3 regions of the Amycolatopsis sp. NPDC098790 genome follow, and region 2 is predicted to be linked to each of the others. Evidence: riboswitches for the same ligand, from Rfam matches in the RefSeq annotation. Region 2 holds a riboswitch; each other region holds the start of a gene.

Region 1 (5,914 bases), on a different contig from region 2:
CCCAGCCGAAGCCGAAGATCGTCCACGTCGGCACCAAGCAGGCCCCGACGCCGGCGATCGGCGACGGGTCGGCGTGGGACCGCATCGCGCAGTGCGAGTCGGGCGGCAACTGGGCCATCAACACGGGCAACGGCTACTACGGCGGCCTCCAGTTCGACAAGCGCACGTGGGACGCCTACGGCGGCGACCAGTACGCGAACCTGCCGAACCAGGCGTCGCGTGAGCAGCAGATCGCGGTGGCGGAGAAGGTCCGCGACGCTCGCGGCGGCTACAGCGCCTGGCCGGTCTGCGGCAAGAAGGCCTGAGTTTCGCTTCGGAACGGCCCCCGTCCTTCGTGGACGGGGGCCGTTTCGCGTGCGCGAGGGACCTCATCGGTAAGCTCTGCCGGTGGTTGAACTGCTGGGACCTGCCGAGATCCGCGGGCTGGCGGCCGAGCTCGACGTGCGGCCGACCAAGAAGCTCGGGCAGAACTTCGTGCACGATCCCAACACCGTCCGGCGGATCGTCGAGCTGGCGAACGTCACCGAAGGCGACGTCGTCCTCGAGGTCGGGCCCGGGCTCGGTTCGCTCACCCTCGGGCTGCTGGCCACCGGTGCGCACGTCGTCGCCGTCGAGATCGATCCCAAGCTCGCCGAACGGCTGCCCAAGACCGTCGCCGAACGCGGCCCCGAAGCCGCGGACCGGCTGACCGTCGTCGGGGCCGATGCCCTGCGCGTCACGCGCGAGCAGCTCGGCGAGCCGACCGCGCTCGTCGCCAACCTGCCCTACAACGTCGCCGTCCCCGTCGTGCTGCACCTGCTCGCCGAGGTGCCCTCCCTGCGCACCGGCCTCGTGATGGTCCAGACCGAGGTCGCCGACCGGATGGCCGCCGGCCCCGGCAGCCGGATCTACGGCGTCCCCAGCGTCAAGCTCGCGTGGTACGGCCCGGCGCGCAAGGTCGCCCCCGTGCCGCGGTCGGTGTTCTGGCCGGTGCCCAACGTCGATTCGGCGCTCGTCGCCTTCGAACGCGGTGACGCTCCGGCGTCGGACGACCGCGATCGGCTCTTCGGCCTCGTCGACGCCGCCTTCTCACAGCGCAGGAAGACCCTCCGCGCCGCGCTCGCCGGCTGGGCGGGCTCCGCCGAGCGGGCCGGGGAACTGCTCACGGCCGCCGGGATCGACCCGAAGACCCGCGGCGAGCAGCTGGACGTGCACGACTTCGCCCGGATCGCCGCCGTCCGTTAGCAGGTCCACAGTGGAAGTCAACGCCGCCGGGTGAAAATACGCCTCTTGCCGCGTGATCTCGCGATTCGGACACCGCCACTCGTGTGATCTGGGCCAACGGGCTTGCGTTCGCTCCTCGGGATCGGTTTTACTCAGTACGTCCATCCCGAGCGACTGAGAGACCTGGCTCGCCGAAGTCGCAGCAACCACCCTCCGCAGGGCAGGTGCTACCGCCAGGACCGATGGAGGCCGTTTCCGATGAAGAGGGTAGCCCGCCCCCTGCTCCTGACCAGGCGTCGCGTTGTCGACGAAGGCCGCCGCTCCGTGACCGCATGTCGACGCTCCCACTGAGCTTGTCGTAGCCGGTCCACCTCTTCTTCACGCACCGTCCAGTTAGGACGGACTCTGCTTGCGGCCGGGCGCCTCCGAGTGAGCGCGCCCCGTTTTCTGGAGCCTTCGTGATCACCGTCGAAAACCTGTCCAAAACCTTTGCCACCAACGGAAATTCGGTCGTCGCCCTGCGGGACGTGAGTGTCGACGTCCAGGCCGGCTCGCTCTTCGGCGTGGTCGGCCCCGCCGGTTCGGGCAAGTCCGTCCTGGCCCGCTGCATCGCGCTGCAGGAGCGGCCCGACCGCGGCGTCGTCCGCCTCGACGGCCTGAACACCGGCACCCTCGACGGCCGCCGCCTCCGGGAAATCCGCCGTCAGCTGGGCGTCGTCTCGACGAAGCCGGAGCTGATCGCCGAGCGCACGATCGCCGGCAACATCGCCTCCCCGCTCGAGCAGCTCGGCATCGACGGCCCGCAGCGCCGCAGCCGCGTCGGCTCGCTGCTCGACCTCGTCGGCCTGACGCAGCGCGCGACGCAGCGTCCCGGCGAGCTGTCGGAGGGTCAGCTCCGCCGCGTCGCGGTCGCGAAGGCCCTCGCGGCGGCGCCGGCCGTGCTCCTGGCCGACGACCCGACGGCCGGCGTCGACCCGGAGGAGGCCGGCTCGGTCCTCACCGTCCTCGACCGCGCCCGCGCCGAGCTGGGCACGACCGTCGTGATCACTACGCCGGACGCCGGCGTGGTCCGCCGGGTCTGCGACGACGTCGCGGTGCTCGAAGACGGCACGGTCATCGAGCGCGGCACGGTGCTCGACCTGATCTCGAACCCGGCGAGCCGCACCGCGCAGGCGCTGCTGCCGGCCATCGAGACCACCCGCGCGCAGTCGTCGCGCTACGACCGCTCGGTCGACGTCGTGCTGGTCGGCTTCGCGTCGGTCGGCGCGCTGCTGCCCGAGGCCGCGGGCCGCTTCGACGTCGAGTTCGCCACCATCGGCGGCGGCCTGACCCGCATCGGCGACACCCCGGTCGGCCGCTTCCGCCTGGGCGTCCGCGGCGAGCGCGCCGACGCGGCGCTGGCGTGGGTCGCCGAGCGCGGCGGCCACGTGACGCACACCGCGCGCGGCCCGCAGGGCGTCGCGGCCGCCTGATCCAAGCGCCCCAATGTGGCCTTGGTTGCGTCTGACGCACCCAAGGGGCCCTTCGGTGCGTCAGACGCACCGAAGGCCACATTGGGGCGTTTTCGCGGGCACGTAGGCTGGTCGGGTGCTCGCCGTAGTTCCGCCTCCAGTCACCGTCCGGGTCCCGGCCAAGGTCAACCTGCACCTGGCGGTCGGCGACCTGCGCGAAGACGGTTACCACGAGCTGGTGACCGTGTTCCAGGCCCTGTCGCTGACCGACGAGGTGACCGTCGCCGTCACCGAAGAGCCGGGCCTGGAGATCTACGGCGAGGGCGAGGGCTCGGTCCCGACCGGTCCCGAAAACCTGGCCTGGCGCGCGGTCGAAGCGCTGTCCGCGCACGCCGGGCGGACCGGCGACCCGAAGGTCCGCGTGGTGCTGCGCAAGGGCATCCCGGTCGCGGGCGGCATGGCGGGCGGCAGCGCCGACGCGGCGGCGACGCTCGTCGGGCTGGCGAGCCTGTGGAACCTCGACGTCACGCGCGACGAGCTCGCGGAAATCGCCGCCGGCCTGGGCAGCGATGTCCCCTTCGCGCTTTACGGCGGCACGGCGCTGGGTACCGGACGCGGAGAACGGCTCGTCCCGGTGCTGTCGCGGCACACCTTCCACTGGGTGCTGGCCTTCGACGAGCAGGGCCTGTCGACGCCGAAGGTGTTCGGCGAGCTCGACCGGCTGCGCGTGGACGGCAACCCGCCGCGGATCGGCTCGCACACCCCGGTCGTCGAGGCGCTGGCCTCGGGCGACCCGCGTCAGCTGGCGCTGCTGCTGGGCAACGACCTCCAGGCGGCGGCGGTTTCGCTGCGGCCGGGCCTGCGCCGCACGCTGCGCGCGGGCGTCAACGCGGGTGCGCTCGCCGGCACGGTCTCCGGTTCCGGCCCGACGTGCGCGTTCCTGTGCGAAGACGCGCAGTCCGCGGTCGAGGTCGCCGCCGAGCTGTCGGGCGCGGGGGTGTGCCGCACGGTCCGGGTGGCGCACGGCCCGGTGCCCGGCGCCCGCGTCGTCGGCGGTGACGACGCGCCGCGGCCGGCGCCGCCGCGCGTGCACGCCTGATCGTCCACGTTTGATTGTCCACTGTGGACTTCTGTTGATGGGGAAAGGATCCGGATGGCCAACCTGGTCAACCTGGAGGCGGTGAGCAAGTCCTACGGGGTTCGCCCGCTCCTGGACGGCGTGTCGCTGGGTGTCGCGGCCGGGCAGCGCATCGGCGTCGTCGGCCTCAACGGCGGCGGCAAGACGACCCTGCTGGAAGTCCTTTCCGGACTCGCCGAGCCGGATTCCGGGCGGGTGAGCCAGGTTCGCGACCTGCGGATGGCGGTCGTCACCCAGCGCACCGAGCTGCCGGAGGACAGCACGGTCGGCGACGTCGTCCTCGAACGCTACGGCGCCGAGCACGAATGGGCGGCCGATGCCCGCGTCCGGTCCATTGTGGACGGCCTGGGGATCACCGCGATCGGGCTGGACACGCCGACCGCGAACCTCTCCGGCGGCGAGCGGCGCCGGGTGTCCCTGGCCGCCGCGCTGACCGGCGAGCTCGACCTGGTCGTGCTCGACGAGCCGACCAACCACCTGGACGTCGAAGGTGTCCGCTGGCTGGCCGACCACCTGCTCGCCCGCCGGATCGCGGTCGTGGTCGTCACGCACGACCGGTGGTTCCTCGACACCGTCGCGACGCTGACGTGGGAGGTCGCGAACGGCCGCGTCGAGCAGTACGAAGGCGGTTACGCGGACTGGATCTTCGCCCGCGCCGAGCGGGCGCGGCTGGCCGCGACGGCCGAGGAGAAGCGGCAGAACCTGGCGCGCAAGGAGCTGGCGTGGCTGCGCCGCGGCCCGCAGGCGCGCTCGTCGAAGCCGCGCTACCGCATCGAAGCGGCCGAAGCGCTGATCGCCGACGTGCCGCCGCCGCGCGACTCCGTCGAGCTGCAGGCGTTCGCCAAGCGCCGGCTCGGCAAGACGGTGCTGGAGCTGGAGGACACGACGTACGCGGTGGGCGAGCGGACGCTGCTCGACCACGTCACGTGGCGGATCGGCCCGGGCGACCGGATCGGCCTGGTCGGCGTGAACGGCTCGGGCAAGACGTCGCTGCTGAAGCTGCTCGGCGGCGACGTCGAGGGCTCGACCGGCCGCCGCGTCGAGGGCAAGACGGTGGCGCTCGCGCACCTGCGCCAGGAACTCGACGACCTGCCCGGCGACCTGCGCGTGCTGCAGGCGATCGAGCAGGTGGCCGGGCGCGTGGTGTTCGGCAAGCAGGAGATGACGGCGTCGCAGCTGGGCGAGAAGCTCGGCTTCCCGCAGGCCCGCCAGTGGACCCCGGTCGGCGACCTGTCGGGCGGCGAGCGCCGCCGGCTCCAGCTGTGCCGGCTGCTGATGGCCGAGCCGAACGTCCTGCTGCTCGACGAGCCGACGAACGACCTGGACATCGACACGCTCCAGCAGCTGGAGGACCTCCTCGACGGCTGGCCGGGCACGATGGTCGTGGTGTCGCACGACCGGTACCTGGTGGAAAGGGTGTGCGACACGATCGTCGCGCTCTTCGGCGACGGCCGGATCACGCACCTGCCGGGCGGCATCGAGGAGTACTTGAACCGCCGCGCGGCCGTTCAGCCGGTCACGGGCCCGGCGCCGTCCGCGGAGAAGGTTTCGGCGAAGAAGTCGGCGGCGGATCTACGCGCGGCGCAGAAGGAATTGGGGCGGCTGGAGCGCAAGCTGGACCAGCTGCACGCGAAGGAGGAGAAGCTCCACGCGTCGTTGCTGGAGGCGGCGACGGACCCGGCGAAGCTGATGGAGCTGAACGCGGAGCTGAAGGGCGTCCAGGGCGAGATCGAGGACGTCGAAGGCCGCTGGCTGGAGACGTCCGAGCTGCTGGAGTGACACCTGTTCGCCTGCTGGCACGCAGTGCTGAACCCGTGCCAGTAATGTCTGCCTCATGAGCAGGTTCGTGGACACGCTCGTCGCCACCGCGGCGGGTCGGGGTCAGCAGCGTGGCATGGTCACCGGGGAGCCCAGGGAACCCGTCCGGCGGACCTGGGGTGAGGTGCACGAAGAAGCCCGGCGGATCGCCGGTGGGCTCGTCGCCGCGGGGTTCCGGCCGGGGACCGCCGTCGGGGTGCTGGCCGCCGCGCCCGTGTTGATCGCGCCCACCGTGCAGGCCGTCTGGCTCGCCGGGGGCAGCGTCACCATGCTGCACCAGCCCACTCCGCGCACCGATCTCGCC
Region 2 (5,914 bases):
ACGGGCGGGCCTGGACCGTCGGCGAGCTGGGCAAGGCGGCCGGCATCGCGCTCTCCACGGCCAGCGAGCACGTGACCCGGCTGGTCGACGCCGGGTTCGTCGTCCGGGTCAAGCAGGGCCGGGCGAGCTACGTCCGGATCGCCGACCCCCGCGTCGCCGAGCTGATCGAGCACCTGGCCCAGCACGCCGAGCATCGGCCCGTGACCGGCCTGAAGTCGTCGCTCCGGGTGAAACGGCTCGGCTTCGCGCGCACTTGCTACGACCACCTCGCCGGGGTGCTCGGCGTCGCCGTCCGCGACGGCATGCTCGCCAGCGGCCTCGTCGACACGGCCGACGGGCTGACGCTGACCGCCCGCGGCCGCGAGGTCCTGGCCGGCCTCGGCGTGCCGGTCGCCGCCGGACGGCGGCCACTGCTGCGCGACTGTCTGGATTGGACGGAACGCCGCGACCACCTCGGCGGCGCGCTGCCCGCGGCGCTGCTCGACCGGGCGGTCGAGGCGGGCTGGGTCGGCCGTGACGGCCACCGCGCGGTGAAGGTGCATCCGAGCGCGGTCAAGCCGTTCGCCGCACTCGGTGTCGATCTCGCTGCGCTCGGTGGGCCTTGCTGCGCCGCTGGTTATTGACCCGACCACAGCCACGGCCGAAGAGTTCGATCCAACGGTCGCGTACTGCTCGGGCGGCGGCCTGCTTCTGGCTGGGTCAATAACACACCGAGTGTCCGACTCGGGCCGGCGGTGCACGAACGAGTTAACCCACCCGCTTCACTATTCTGAGTGCCCACGGCACTCGGAGGGAGGCGGCATGGACCAGCTCCCCGTGTTGCTCGGCGTCGGCGGCGTCGTGCTGCTCGCGTCCGTGCTCGCCGTGCGCGTCTCCATCCGGCTCGGCCTGCCGTCGCTGCTGCTGTACCTCGGGATCGGCGTGCTGCTCGGCGAAGCCGGCTTCGGCATCCGGTTCGACAACCCCGGGCTGACCCAGTCGCTCGGCCTCGCCGCGCTTGTCATGATCCTCGCCGAGGGCGGGCTGACCACGCGCTGGTCGGCCGTGAAACCCGCGCTGGGCCTGGGAATCGTACTGTCCACAGTGGCCGTCGTGGTGAGCATCGCGGTCACCGGCGCGGCCCTGCACTTCCTGCTCGGCCTCGACTGGCGGATCGCCCTGCTGTGGGGCGCGGTGCTCGCCTCGACCGACGCGGCGGCGGTGTTCTCGGTGCTGCGCACGGCGGGGATCGGCAAGCGCCTGGTCGGCGCACTGGAGCTGGAGTCCGGCATCAACGACGCGCCGGCGTACATCGCGGTCGTCGTGCTGGCCGAAGGCACCACTGTGGACTGGACGCTGCCGCTGCTGGTCGTCTACGAACTGGGCGCCGGCCTGGCGATCGGGCTGGCGTTCGGTTGGCTGGGCGGGATCGCGCTGCGCCGGGCCGCGCTGCCGGCGACCGGCCTGTACCCGCTCGCGACGGTCGCGGTCTGCGTGGTGGCGTACTCGTCCGGGCAGCTGGCGCACGCGTCCGGGCTGCTCGCGACGTACGTCGCCGCGCTGGTGCTGGGCAATTCGCGGCTGCCGCACCGGTCGGACACGCTGTCGTTCGCCGAGGGGCTCGGCTGGCTGGCGCAGATCGGGCTGTTCGTGCTGCTCGGGCTGTTCGCGTCGCCGAGCCGGCTGTTCGAAACGGTGGTGCCGGGCCTGGTCGCCGGCGCCGTGGTGCTGCTGCTGGCCCGGCCGATCTCGGTGGTGCTGTCGGTGCTGCCGTTCCGCCTGCCGTGGCGAGAGCAGGCGTTCCTGTCGTGGGCCGGCCTGCGCGGCGCGGTCCCGATCGTGCTGGCGATGATCCCGCTGTCGCAGGGGCTGCCGGGCGCGCAACGGCTCGTCGACGCGGTGTTCGTGCTGGTCATCGTGCTGACGCTGGTCCAGGGCGCGACGCTCGGGCCGCTCGGCCGCAAGCTCGGGCTGGCGAAGAAGTCCGAGGCGCACGAGGTCGAGGTCGACTCGGCGCCGCTGGACGAGCTGGGCGCCGAGCTGCTGCAGGTCCGCATCCAGCCGGGCTCGAAGCTGCACGGCGTGTACTTGTCGGAGCTGCGGCTGCCGACGGGCGCGACGGTGAGCCTGGTCGTCCGCGAGGGCGCGGGTTTCACGCCGCAGAAGACGAGCCGGCTGCAGGAGCACGACCAGCTGCTGGTGGTGACGACGGCCGCGGTCCGCGACGCGGTCGAGCGCCGGTTGCGAGCGGTGGACCGGGCGGGCCGGCTGGCCCGCTGGCGGGGCGAGTCGGGCCGGTAACCCCGTTCGTGGCCGGGCAGGCGCGCATCGGCCGACCGATTCGTTCGCCGGCGCGCGAGCTGTCCGCGACTGCCGCGAGTTGCCTGGCCGAGCCCGCTAACTTCCCGCCGGGCGTACGACCCGCCGACTCCTGCGCACCGCCTTGGGCTGCGCGTTGTCCGATGCTTGTCCGCTTGCCGCACCCACCTGGTGATCTTTTCCCGCGAGGGTGATCTTCCGCGTCCGCAATCTTCCCCATGATCCCCCTTTTGGCCTACTCTGCGCCCCTATCGGGTTAGTTCGAATGGGTGAGCGTCAGGCCAAAGGGGTACGCACAGTGACAATGCTTCGCAGGACCGCGCTCGCCCTGGGAATGGCCGCGGTCCTCGGCCTGCTCGGCGCGCCGGCCTCGACCGCCGACGTGGCTCCGTTCCCGGTGCTCGCCCTGCCGTTCGAGGCCGGCCAGCAGGTCTACTCGGCCGGCATCCACTCCGACGACGGCGGCACCGGCGTCAAGAACGCCATCGACTTCAGCCCGGCCGACCGGACCGTCCGCGCGCCGCTGGCGGGGACCGTTCACCTGCAGCACTGCCCCGGCGGCGACTGGGTCACCGTCGACCACGCCGGCGGCTGGCGGACCGGCTACTACCACCTGGAGGGCATCGCGGTCACCGACGGTGAGCACGTCGAAGCCGGGACCGTCCTCGGGTCGACCGGCAACGCGCTCCCGTGCGGCGGCAGCAGCACCGGCGCCCACGTGCACTTCACCCTCTGGACCGTGAGCGGGGCCGCCGAACCCGTCGACGGCAAGACCATCGGCGGCTGGCGCTTCACCGCGGGAGCCGAGCAGTACGCGGGCACGGCTACGCACCTCGCGGACAACGCCGTGACGCAGCTCCCGGGGCGGTTTCGCGCGAAGCTCTGAGACCTCACGGTGTGTGAGCGGCGTCTCAGAATGTGAGGCGGGGGTTGGCCGCCGGGCGCGTTCTCGGTTACCTTCGGGCTCAGGTCATGAGTGCCAGCGCGAAGCCCCGGCTTGCTGGCCGGCAACCCTCCTACCGCGGTGGGGTGCCCCGGGTGAAGACCGGGCCGGTCGCGCCGTGCGACGGGCAAGCGCGGGCCCCTCGCCGGGGTCCCCCGGACCGCCGAGGAGGCACCGATGACTCTCGCCATCGACCGCACCAGCACCACCACCGCTCTGGCCGACGCCGGCACGCTCGCCCCGGCCGCCCGCGCCGCCGCCGGAACCGCGCCCGTCGCCCTCGCCGCCGAACCGGCCGCCCCTATCGCGGAAACCCTTGTCAAGCAAGCCATCCCGACCGTCGCCGGCGCCGCCCTGCGCGTCCCGCTCGTCACCGGCGAGACCATCGGCTACGCCAACCTCGACCACGCCGCGAGCGCCCCCTGTCTCGACGCCGTCCGCGCCAAGGTCGACGAGTTCCTGCCCTGGTACGCCAGCGTCCACCGCGGCGCCGGCTTCGCGTCGCAGGTCTCCACCAAGCTCTACGAGCGCACCCGCGACGTCCTCCGCCGCTTCGTCGGCGCGCGCCGCACCGACACCGTCGTCTTCACCCGCAACACCACCGACTCCTTCAACCTGCTCGCCCGCAGCCTGCCCCGGCACACCACGGTGATCGTCTTCGACACCGAGCACCACGCCGCGCTGCTGCCGTGGCAGGGCCCGAACGTCCGGCGGATCCCGACCCCGCGCACCCGGCTCGCGGCAGTGTCCGCTGTGGACGAAGCGCTCGCGGATTCCCCGCAGGGGCCGCGATTGGTCGTCGTCACCGGAGCGTCCAACGTGACCGGTGAGCTGCTCCCGGTCGCCGAAATCGCCGCTGTGGCGCGGAAGCACGGCGCCCGCATCGCGCTCGACGCCGCCCAGCTCGCCCCGCACCGCCGGATCTCGATCAAGGAACTGGACGTCGACTACGTCGCGCTGTCCGGCCACAAGCTCTACGCGCCCTTCGGTGCCGGTGCGCTGATCGGCCGCGCCGACTGGCTGCGCGCCGCCCGGCCGTACCTCGCCGGCGGTGGCGCGACCAAGCTCGTCACCGAGGACGCCGTCGTCTGGAACACCGGGCCCGAGCGCCACGAAGCCGGCTCGCCCAACACCGTCGGCGTGTACGCGCTCGGCGTCGCGTGCGAGACCCTCGCCGAGAACTGGGCCGCGGTCGAAGACCACGAGCAGGCCCTGCTCACCCGGCTGCGCAAGGGACTCGAAGGCATCCCGGGCTGCGCCGAGCTGCGGCTGTTCGACGCGCCGGTCGACCGGGTCGGCACGGTCAGCTTCGTCGTCGACGGCTTCGACCCGGGCTGGGTCGCCGCGGTGCTGTCGGCCGAGTACGGCATCGGCGTCCGCGACGGCGCCTTCTGCGCCCACGTCGCGGCCAAGCGCCTCATCGGCGTCACCGGCGGCGACGGGCAGCAGGCGATCCGCGTCAGCCTCGGCCTGGGCAGCACGGAGGAGCACGTCGACCGCGTGGTCCGGGCACTGCGCCAGATCGTCGCGCGCGGCGCCCGCTGGGAGTACGCGAAGGTGGACGGCCGCTGGGCTCCGGTCGGCGACCCGCGGGAGCTGCCGCCGTTCTGCTGAGCACTAGCCTGGTGCGATGGGGAGAGGGCAGCGTTTCTGGTTCCCGCTGGCACTGCTCGGGCTGGCGCAGATCGGCATGGCGGCGGTGCAGCTGCTCGCCCGGCGGAGTCCGGCCGAGGGCCAGTTCGTCAACATCGTCTCGCTCCCGATGAGCCAGGAGAACCTGCACGCGACCGCCGACATCGGCCGCGGGCAGTTCCTGACGCCGGACCCCTTTTACGCGCCGGGCGCCGGCCTGCCGACCGGCCCGGTCTGGCTCGTCACGCTCGGCGTGGTGCTGCTCGGCACGGCGATCTGGTACGCGGTCGCCGCCCGGCCGGTCCGGACCGGGTGGTTCGTCCTCGGCACGGCCGGCGCGCTCGTCGCCGTCCCGCTGCTCGACCTGGTCGGGTCGTGGCAGTTCCGGCTCGGCGACGGGCTGCGCGGACCGCTGCTGGCCACCCTCGGCCTGCTGGTGCTCGCCGCGTACGAGCGCAGCAAGCTCGTCCTGCTCACCGCGGCGGGGTTCGCGGTCATCGCGGTGGTGCTCTCGGCGGACCTGGTGGGCGTGCTGCTGTCGGCGGTCGTCCTGCTCGCCGCGGCGTTCGCGGTCCTGCTGCGCCGGGCACCCGATACCCTGCGGTGATGGGGAAAGCACGCCGGTCCTGGTTCCCGTTGGCGGCGCTGGGGTTCGCCCTGCTGGTGATGGTGGCGGTCGAGCTGCTGCCGGCGGAAGGCAACTTCGGGTTCGTCGCCGGACGGGGGTACGAGCTGAGCCAGAGCCTGTCCGGCCTCGGCACCGGCGAGGTGTCCGGCACGGGGCTGCCCGACAACCAGCTCTCGGGCGTCGCCATCGCCACCGCGGTCGACGTGGTCCCGTCGGCGAGGCTCGGCTGGCTCGCCGGCCTCGCCTGCGTGGTGCTCGCCGTGGCCGGCTGGTACTGGCTGTCCCTGCGCCGGGCCGGGACGCCGCCGCGGCCGGTCCGCTTCGTGCTCGGCACCCTGGGCGCGCTGGCGGCCGTCCCGCTGCTCGACCTGGTCGGCGCGCTGGAGCTGCGGCTGCCCGGGGACGTGCGCGGC
Region 3 (5,914 bases), 460 kb from region 2:
GGTCGGCGGCGCACACCGGCGAGCCCAACGAGTCGGTCGACGTCGTGCTGAGCGTGAACAACGTCATGCTGTGGGACGACCGCGCGGCCGGGTTCGCCGAGCTGTTCCGGGTGCTGCGCCCCGGCGGCCGGTTGCTGCTTTCCGCGCACGAGAAGTGGCTGCCCGTGAGCAGGCACGTCCTGGCCGACGAAGCCGCCGAAGCGGGCTTCGCCGACCTGCAGACGTGGACGTGGGACCCGCCCGGCTTCGCCGCGCTGGCCGCCCAGCTGCGCGCCGTCAAGCCCGCCTAGCGGGTGTCCGTGCGGATCGGGTGGCCCTCGGGCACCTCGACCAGCACGATGCGCGTGCCGTCCGGGTCGGCGATCCAGGCCTCGTCGAGGCCCCAGGGCTCGCGCTGGGCGTCCCGCACCGGCTCCAGGCCCCGCGCCTTCAGGTCGGCCAGCGTCCCGGCGAGGTCCCGGACCTGCAGCCAGAGCACGAGGCCGGGCGACGAACCCGTCTCGCCCCCGCCGGAGACCTCCAGGGAGCCGTGGCCGAGGAAGAACACGGTGCCGCCGGGGAACTCGCGCTCCACGGCCAGGCCGAGGGTGTCGCGGTAGAACGCCGTCGTCGCGGCGGCGTCGCGCGGGCGGACGATCAGCCTGCTCTTCAGGACTTCCATCCGACCATCCCTACCGGACGCGCTCAGGCGGCCGCAATCGCGGCGATGCCGGAAAGCACGATCACCGATCCCGCGAGCCGCCGGACGGCGTCGCGTTCGCCCAGCACCAGCCACGCGGCGACGCCGCCGATCACGATGCTCAGCTCCCGCGCCGGCGCCACCAGGCTGACCGGCGCCATCGTGAGGGCGAACAGCACGAGGATGTAGGCGACCGGCGACAGCAGCCCGACGAGCAGCACCTCGCGGCGGTGCTCGCGCCAGACGCGGCCGACCTCGACGCGCCCGGCCAGCGCGCCGGGCACGAGCATCAGGCTCTGCAGGACCGAGCCGAGGCCGAAGTAGACGATCGGCGGCACGCCGAGCCCGGTGACCGAGTGCGCGTCCCAGAGCGTGTAGCCGGCGATGACGGCGCCGGTCAGCAGGCCGTAGAAGATCCCGGCCTTCACCGCTTGCGGGTCGTCCGCCTTGCGGCCGGTGCTGATCACCAGCACCCCGGCGACGACCAGGAACGCGCCGAGCAGGCCGAGCCAGCCGGGCCGCTCGCCGAGCACGAGGACGGCGGCCAGCACCGACAGCAGCGGCCCGGTGCCCCGCGCGACCGGGTAGACGACGGACAGGTCGCCGACGCGGTACCCGCGCTGCAGGACGATGCCGTAGGCGATGTGCAGCACGGAGGTGACGACCGCGGCGAGCAGCCAGCTCCACTGTGGACGGTTCGCTTCGACGACGAGCTGCACGACCGTGATCGGCAGCAGCACGACGGCGCCGACGGTGTAGTAGAGCCAGACGAACTGCGTGCCACCGGAGGAAATCCGCTTGGCCGCCAGGTTCCAGGCGGCGTGCACGACGGCGGCGACGAGGACGAGGGACAAGGCGGTGGCGTTCACGGGACCCCTTCGGGTTTTCGCGCGCGCGAAAACCGGGTCCTCCAGGCTTTTGCCCCGTCAGATGAACGACCGGCCGTCCGGGCCCGCCGATGGTGCCGCTCGGACCAGGCCCACCGGTCCTGGTTGTGTCGGGCTGGGTACGCGGACCGGCGACGGAACCCTAGGCACTGCCGTCGCCCACCGTACTCCCGGTGCCGGGCGCCCGTGGCCCGGCTGTTAAAGTGGTCGCTCGCTGCCCGTGCGGCATTCCGTCATGGAGGAAACCCGCTTTTCGCGGGGCCACTTCAGCGCGGCGGCGATCTCACCGAGTGAAACAGGAGTTGCCCTATGGCCAACATCAAGTCGCAGATCAAGCGCATCACGACGAACGAGAAGGCGCGTCAGCGCAACCAGGCGATCCGGTCCTCGGTGAAGACCGCGATCCGCAAGGTCCGCGAAGCCGCCGAGGCCGGCGACAAGGCCAAGGCCGTCGAGCTGCAGCGCGACGCCGCCCAGAAGCTGGACAAGGCCGTCTCGAAGGGCGTCATCCACGCCAACCAGGCCGCCAACAAGAAGTCGGCGCTCGCCAAGCGCGTCAACGCGCTCTGAGCTGGTTGATTTCTGGGAAGGCCCCGGCTTCGGCCGGGGCTTTTCTCGTGCCCGGGGTTCAGCCCTTGGCGGCCGCGACCTCCAGGACCGCGCGCTCCAGCGCGTAGCCCGGGTCGGCCGCCACGCCCTTGACCTCGGCGTTCAGGCGCGCGACGACGCGCATCGCCGTGGCCAGGCCGTCCTGGTTCCAGCCCCGCGACTGGCCCTGGGCCTTGCGGATCTTCCACGGCGGCATGCCCAGTTCACCGGCCATCTGGTTCGGGTTGCCGCGGCCCGCGCCCGAGACGCGGGCGATCGTGCGGACCGCGTCGGCCAGGGCGTCGGCCACCAGGACGTGCGGGACGCCCAGCTGCATCGCCCAGCGCAGCGACTCCAGCGCCGCCGACCGGTCGCCGCTCACCGCCTTCTCCGCCACCGCGAAGCCCGTCACGTCGGCGCGGCCACGGTGGTACTGGCGGACCGCGTCGGCGTCGACCGTGCCGCCCGTGTCGGCCACCAGCTGGCTCGCCGCCGAGGAGAGTTCACGCAGGTCGGAGCCCACCGCGTCGATCAGCGCGGCCACCCCGGCCGGGTCGATCTTGCCGCCCGCCCGGCGGATCTCGTGCCGCACGAACTGCTCGCGCTCGGCCGGCTTGGTCAGTTTCGGGCACTCCGTGACCTCGGCGCCGGCCTTCTTCAGCGCCGCGGGGAGCGACTTGCCCGCCTTGCTGCGGCCACCGCCGTTGTGCACGACGACCAGCACGACGCCGTCCGCGGGGTCCTTCAGGTACGACGCCACGGCGTCGGCCAGCTCCTGCGAGATGTCCTGCGCCGACTCCAGGACGATCACGCGACCCTCGCTGAACAGCGACGGGCTGACGAGTTCGGCCAGCTCGGGGGCTGTGAGATCCGACACCCGGACCCGGGTCAGCTCGGCCGTGGCGTCGATCGCGCGCGCCGCGGCGAGGGTCTCGCGGACGGCCCGTTCGATCAGCAGTTCTTCCTCGCCCAGCACCAGCTGCAGCGGGGCGGGGGCGGTGGCTTGCGCGGTCACCCGAGGATCCTCTCACTTGCGGTGTCGTGCGCCCGCTCCGGTGATGTCGGACGGCCACCGTGGCACGGCGTGACCGCCATGTCGTACGGTGTCCACGAGGCGGCGCGCTGACTCGCGCGCCCCGACAACCGAATACCGCTCATCCAGAGGGGCAGAGGGAACGGCCCGACGAAGCCCCGGCAACCGGCGTACAGCCCGTCATCCCGCGATCGCGGGGTAGCTGACGACCACGGTGCCAATTCCGGCCCGCTTCGGCGGGGCAGATGAGGAAAGGAACCTCGCGATGACCGCAACCCTCGGCACGACCTCCACCACCAAGACCCCGGACCTCGGACCGGCCGTCGAACTGGTGTCGAAGGAAGAGGGCCACCGGCAGCCGCTCGCCCCCGAGTTCGTCTCCGCCGAAGACTTCTCGCCGCTCGAGGTCGCCTACGACTTCGGCCGCGTCCGCCGCGAAGACATCGAGGCCGGCCCCAAGAACATCTGGCGCTACAAGAAGCTCCTCCCGGTTCCGTCCAACGTCGAAGAGATCCCGAACACCGAGCCCGGCGCGACCCGGCTGATCCGCGCCGACCGCCTGGCCAAAGAACTCGGCCTCAAGCGCGTGTGGGTCAAGGACGACACCGGCAACCCGACGCACTCGTTCAAGGACCGCGTCGTCGCCGTCGCGCTGGCCGCGGCCCGCGAGTTCGGCTTCGAGGTGCTCGCGTGTCCGTCGACCGGCAACCTGGCCAACGCGACGGCCGCCGCCGCGGCCCGCGCCGGCTGGCGGTCGGTCGTGCTGATCCCGAAGACCCTCGAGCGCGCCAAGATCCTCACCACCGCGGTGTACGACGGCGACCTGATCGCCGTCGACGGCAACTACGACGACGTCAACCGCCTCGCCACCGAGCTGGCCGGTGAGCACCCGAAGTGGGCGTTCGTGAACGTGAACGTCCGGCCGTACTACTCGGAGGGCTCGAAGACGCTGGCCTTCGAGGTCGCCGAGCAGCTCGGCTGGCGCATCCCGCCGCAGATCGTCGTGCCGATCGCCTCCGGTTCCCAGTTGACGAAGGTGGACAAGGGTTTCCGCGAGCTGGGACAGCTCGGGCTCGTGGACGCCAGCCCGTACAAGGTGTTCGGCGCGCAGGCGACCGGCTGCTCGCCGGTGTCGGCCGCGTTCCGCGCCGGCCAGGACGTGGTCCAGCCGGTGAAGCCGGACACGATCGCCAAGTCGCTGGCGATCGGCAACCCGGCCGACGGCCCGTACGTGCTCGACATCGTCAACCGCACCGGCGGCGCGATCGAGGACGTCACCGACGAAGAGGTCGTCGAAGGCATCCGCCTGCTGGCCCGCACCGAGGGCATCTTCACCGAGACGGCCGGCGGGGTCACCGTGGCCACGGCGAAGAAGCTCGTCGAGACGGGCAAGCTCGACCCGGACGCCGAGACGGTCCTCCTGATCACCGGCGACGGCCTCAAGACCCTCGACGCGGTCGAGAACCACCTCGGCCCCAAGGCGATCGTGCCGCCGTCAGCCGCCGCGGTGAACGAGGCGCTCGGCTACTGACGTCCGACGACGCTCGGGGCGGGCCGTGCGGCTCGCCCCGAGTCCGGTCACCGGCAACGGGCTCGACCGGCGCTGGGGCGCTGGGCGCTGGGGCGCTGGGGCGCTGGGGCGCTGGGGCGCTGGGGCGATCGTGTAGGACGTCGGCGGCCACGCGACTTCTGCCCGGCTACCGACCGCGCTTGGCCCGCCTACAGCGGCGAGCCAAGCGGTCGCCGCGCTCCGGAGACGGACCTGACTTGGCTCAAATTAGTGCGCACCGCGGTCGTGGATGCGGGTGAGGGCATCGCGGAGGTCGTCGGGTAGCGGGTCGACTGCGGTGAGGGTGTGCTCGCCGGCCTGGATGTTGATGGTGCGGTAGCGGCTTGTGGTGGTAGATCGGCCGCGCACGTAGGTCGTGTTTAGACATTCGAAACGACTTCTCGATGTGGAACAGTCGGTGGTAGGCGTCGATCACGAACTCGGCGGTGAGGTCCGGGAGGTTGGTGACGTAGCCTTTGAGGCCGGCAAGGGCGCGTGCCTTGGCTTCCAGGGTCCGGTTGACGCTCTTGGTGGCGCCGGTGAGCTGGATGAACCGGTTGCGTTTGACCGCGGTCTTGCCGGCGACGGCCTGCTCGGCCTTGGCGACCTGTTCCGCAGAGATCATGCCAGCGTCGGCCACGACCGTGACATCAGCCAGCTGGTGGGCATCCATGAACGCACGGATGGTCGGCAGCATCGTAGTGGTCTCGCCCCGGTTGCCCTCGAACGCGTTGACCATCAACGGAAACCCGCTTGCGTCGGTGAGCAGCTCGATCGTGATCTGCGGCTCCAGGCGGCGTCCTTTGGAGAACCCGGGCTCACGGAACCGCGAACGCGGGCAGACGCCGCTTGAGGGTCGCGTACGCCGGCGGGTCGAAACCTGCCTCCTCGACCACCCGCAGACTGTCCAGCTTGCTGATCGGCTCGACGATCCGTGCCAGTACCAGTAATAGGAACACCTCGTCACCACCAGCGGCCTCCTCGAACCCAACAGCTGGTAGGCGTGGCCGAGCGCGTCCCACAGGTACCCCGTCCGCGACGACGTGATCGCAAGCGGCCCACCACCAGCACCACTGCCGGCCTGCAACGCCGCGAAGTCCGGGCCGAAGTCGAGCTCGGGCTGCCCCACAGCCAGACGCTGCCTCGCCACCGCCTTGAGCGCCTCCAACGCCGCATCG

What was found. Region 2 has a riboswitch for S-adenosylmethionine ahead of ACIQWX_RS28365 (aminotransferase class V-fold PLP-dependent enzyme). Riboswitches for the same ligand answer to the same signal wherever they lie in the genome.
Region 1: it holds a riboswitch for S-adenosylmethionine, as region 2 does, so the genes downstream of both, ACIQWX_RS11545 (methionine ABC transporter ATP-binding protein) here and ACIQWX_RS28365 (aminotransferase class V-fold PLP-dependent enzyme) in region 2, are expected to answer to the same signal.
Region 3: it holds a riboswitch for S-adenosylmethionine, as region 2 does, so the genes downstream of both, thrC (threonine synthase) here and ACIQWX_RS28365 (aminotransferase class V-fold PLP-dependent enzyme) in region 2, are expected to answer to the same signal.

Annotation. Positions count from the first base shown of each region.
Region 1 is NZ_JBIWAI010000001.1:2,294,575-2,300,488, forward strand. It holds gene ACIQWX_RS11535 (transglycosylase family protein) at 1-305, shown strand, start outside; gene rsmA (16S rRNA (adenine(1518)-N(6)/adenine(1519)-N(6))-dimethyltransferase RsmA) at 388-1,224, shown strand; SAM riboswitch class I at 1,362-1,452, shown strand; gene ACIQWX_RS11545 (methionine ABC transporter ATP-binding protein) at 1,662-2,675, shown strand; gene ACIQWX_RS11550 (4-(cytidine 5'-diphospho)-2-C-methyl-D-erythritol kinase) at 2,791-3,753, shown strand; gene ACIQWX_RS11555 (ABC-F family ATP-binding cassette domain-containing protein) at 3,808-5,571, shown strand; gene ACIQWX_RS11560 (fatty acyl-AMP ligase) at 5,627-5,914, shown strand, end outside.
Region 2 is NZ_JBIWAI010000003.1:675,366-681,279, forward strand. It holds gene ACIQWX_RS28350 (ArsR/SmtB family transcription factor) at 1-623, shown strand, start outside; gene ACIQWX_RS28355 (potassium/proton antiporter) at 802-2,280, shown strand; gene ACIQWX_RS28360 (M23 family metallopeptidase) at 2,603-3,184, shown strand; SAM riboswitch class IV at 3,267-3,381, shown strand; gene ACIQWX_RS28365 (aminotransferase class V-fold PLP-dependent enzyme) at 3,419-4,855, shown strand; gene ACIQWX_RS28370 (hypothetical protein) at 4,872-5,480, shown strand; gene ACIQWX_RS28375 (hypothetical protein) at 5,480-5,914, shown strand, end outside.
Region 3 is NZ_JBIWAI010000003.1:214,647-220,560, reverse strand. It holds gene ACIQWX_RS26480 (class I SAM-dependent methyltransferase) at 1-290, shown strand, start outside; gene ACIQWX_RS26475 (VOC family protein) at 287-661, opposite strand; gene ACIQWX_RS26470 (DMT family transporter) at 685-1,548, opposite strand; gene rpsT (30S ribosomal protein S20) at 1,876-2,136, shown strand; gene holA (DNA polymerase III subunit delta) at 2,195-3,169, opposite strand; SAM riboswitch class I at 3,306-3,439, shown strand; gene thrC (threonine synthase) at 3,453-4,718, shown strand; partial or broken gene ACIQWX_RS26450 (transposase) at 4,965-5,823, opposite strand.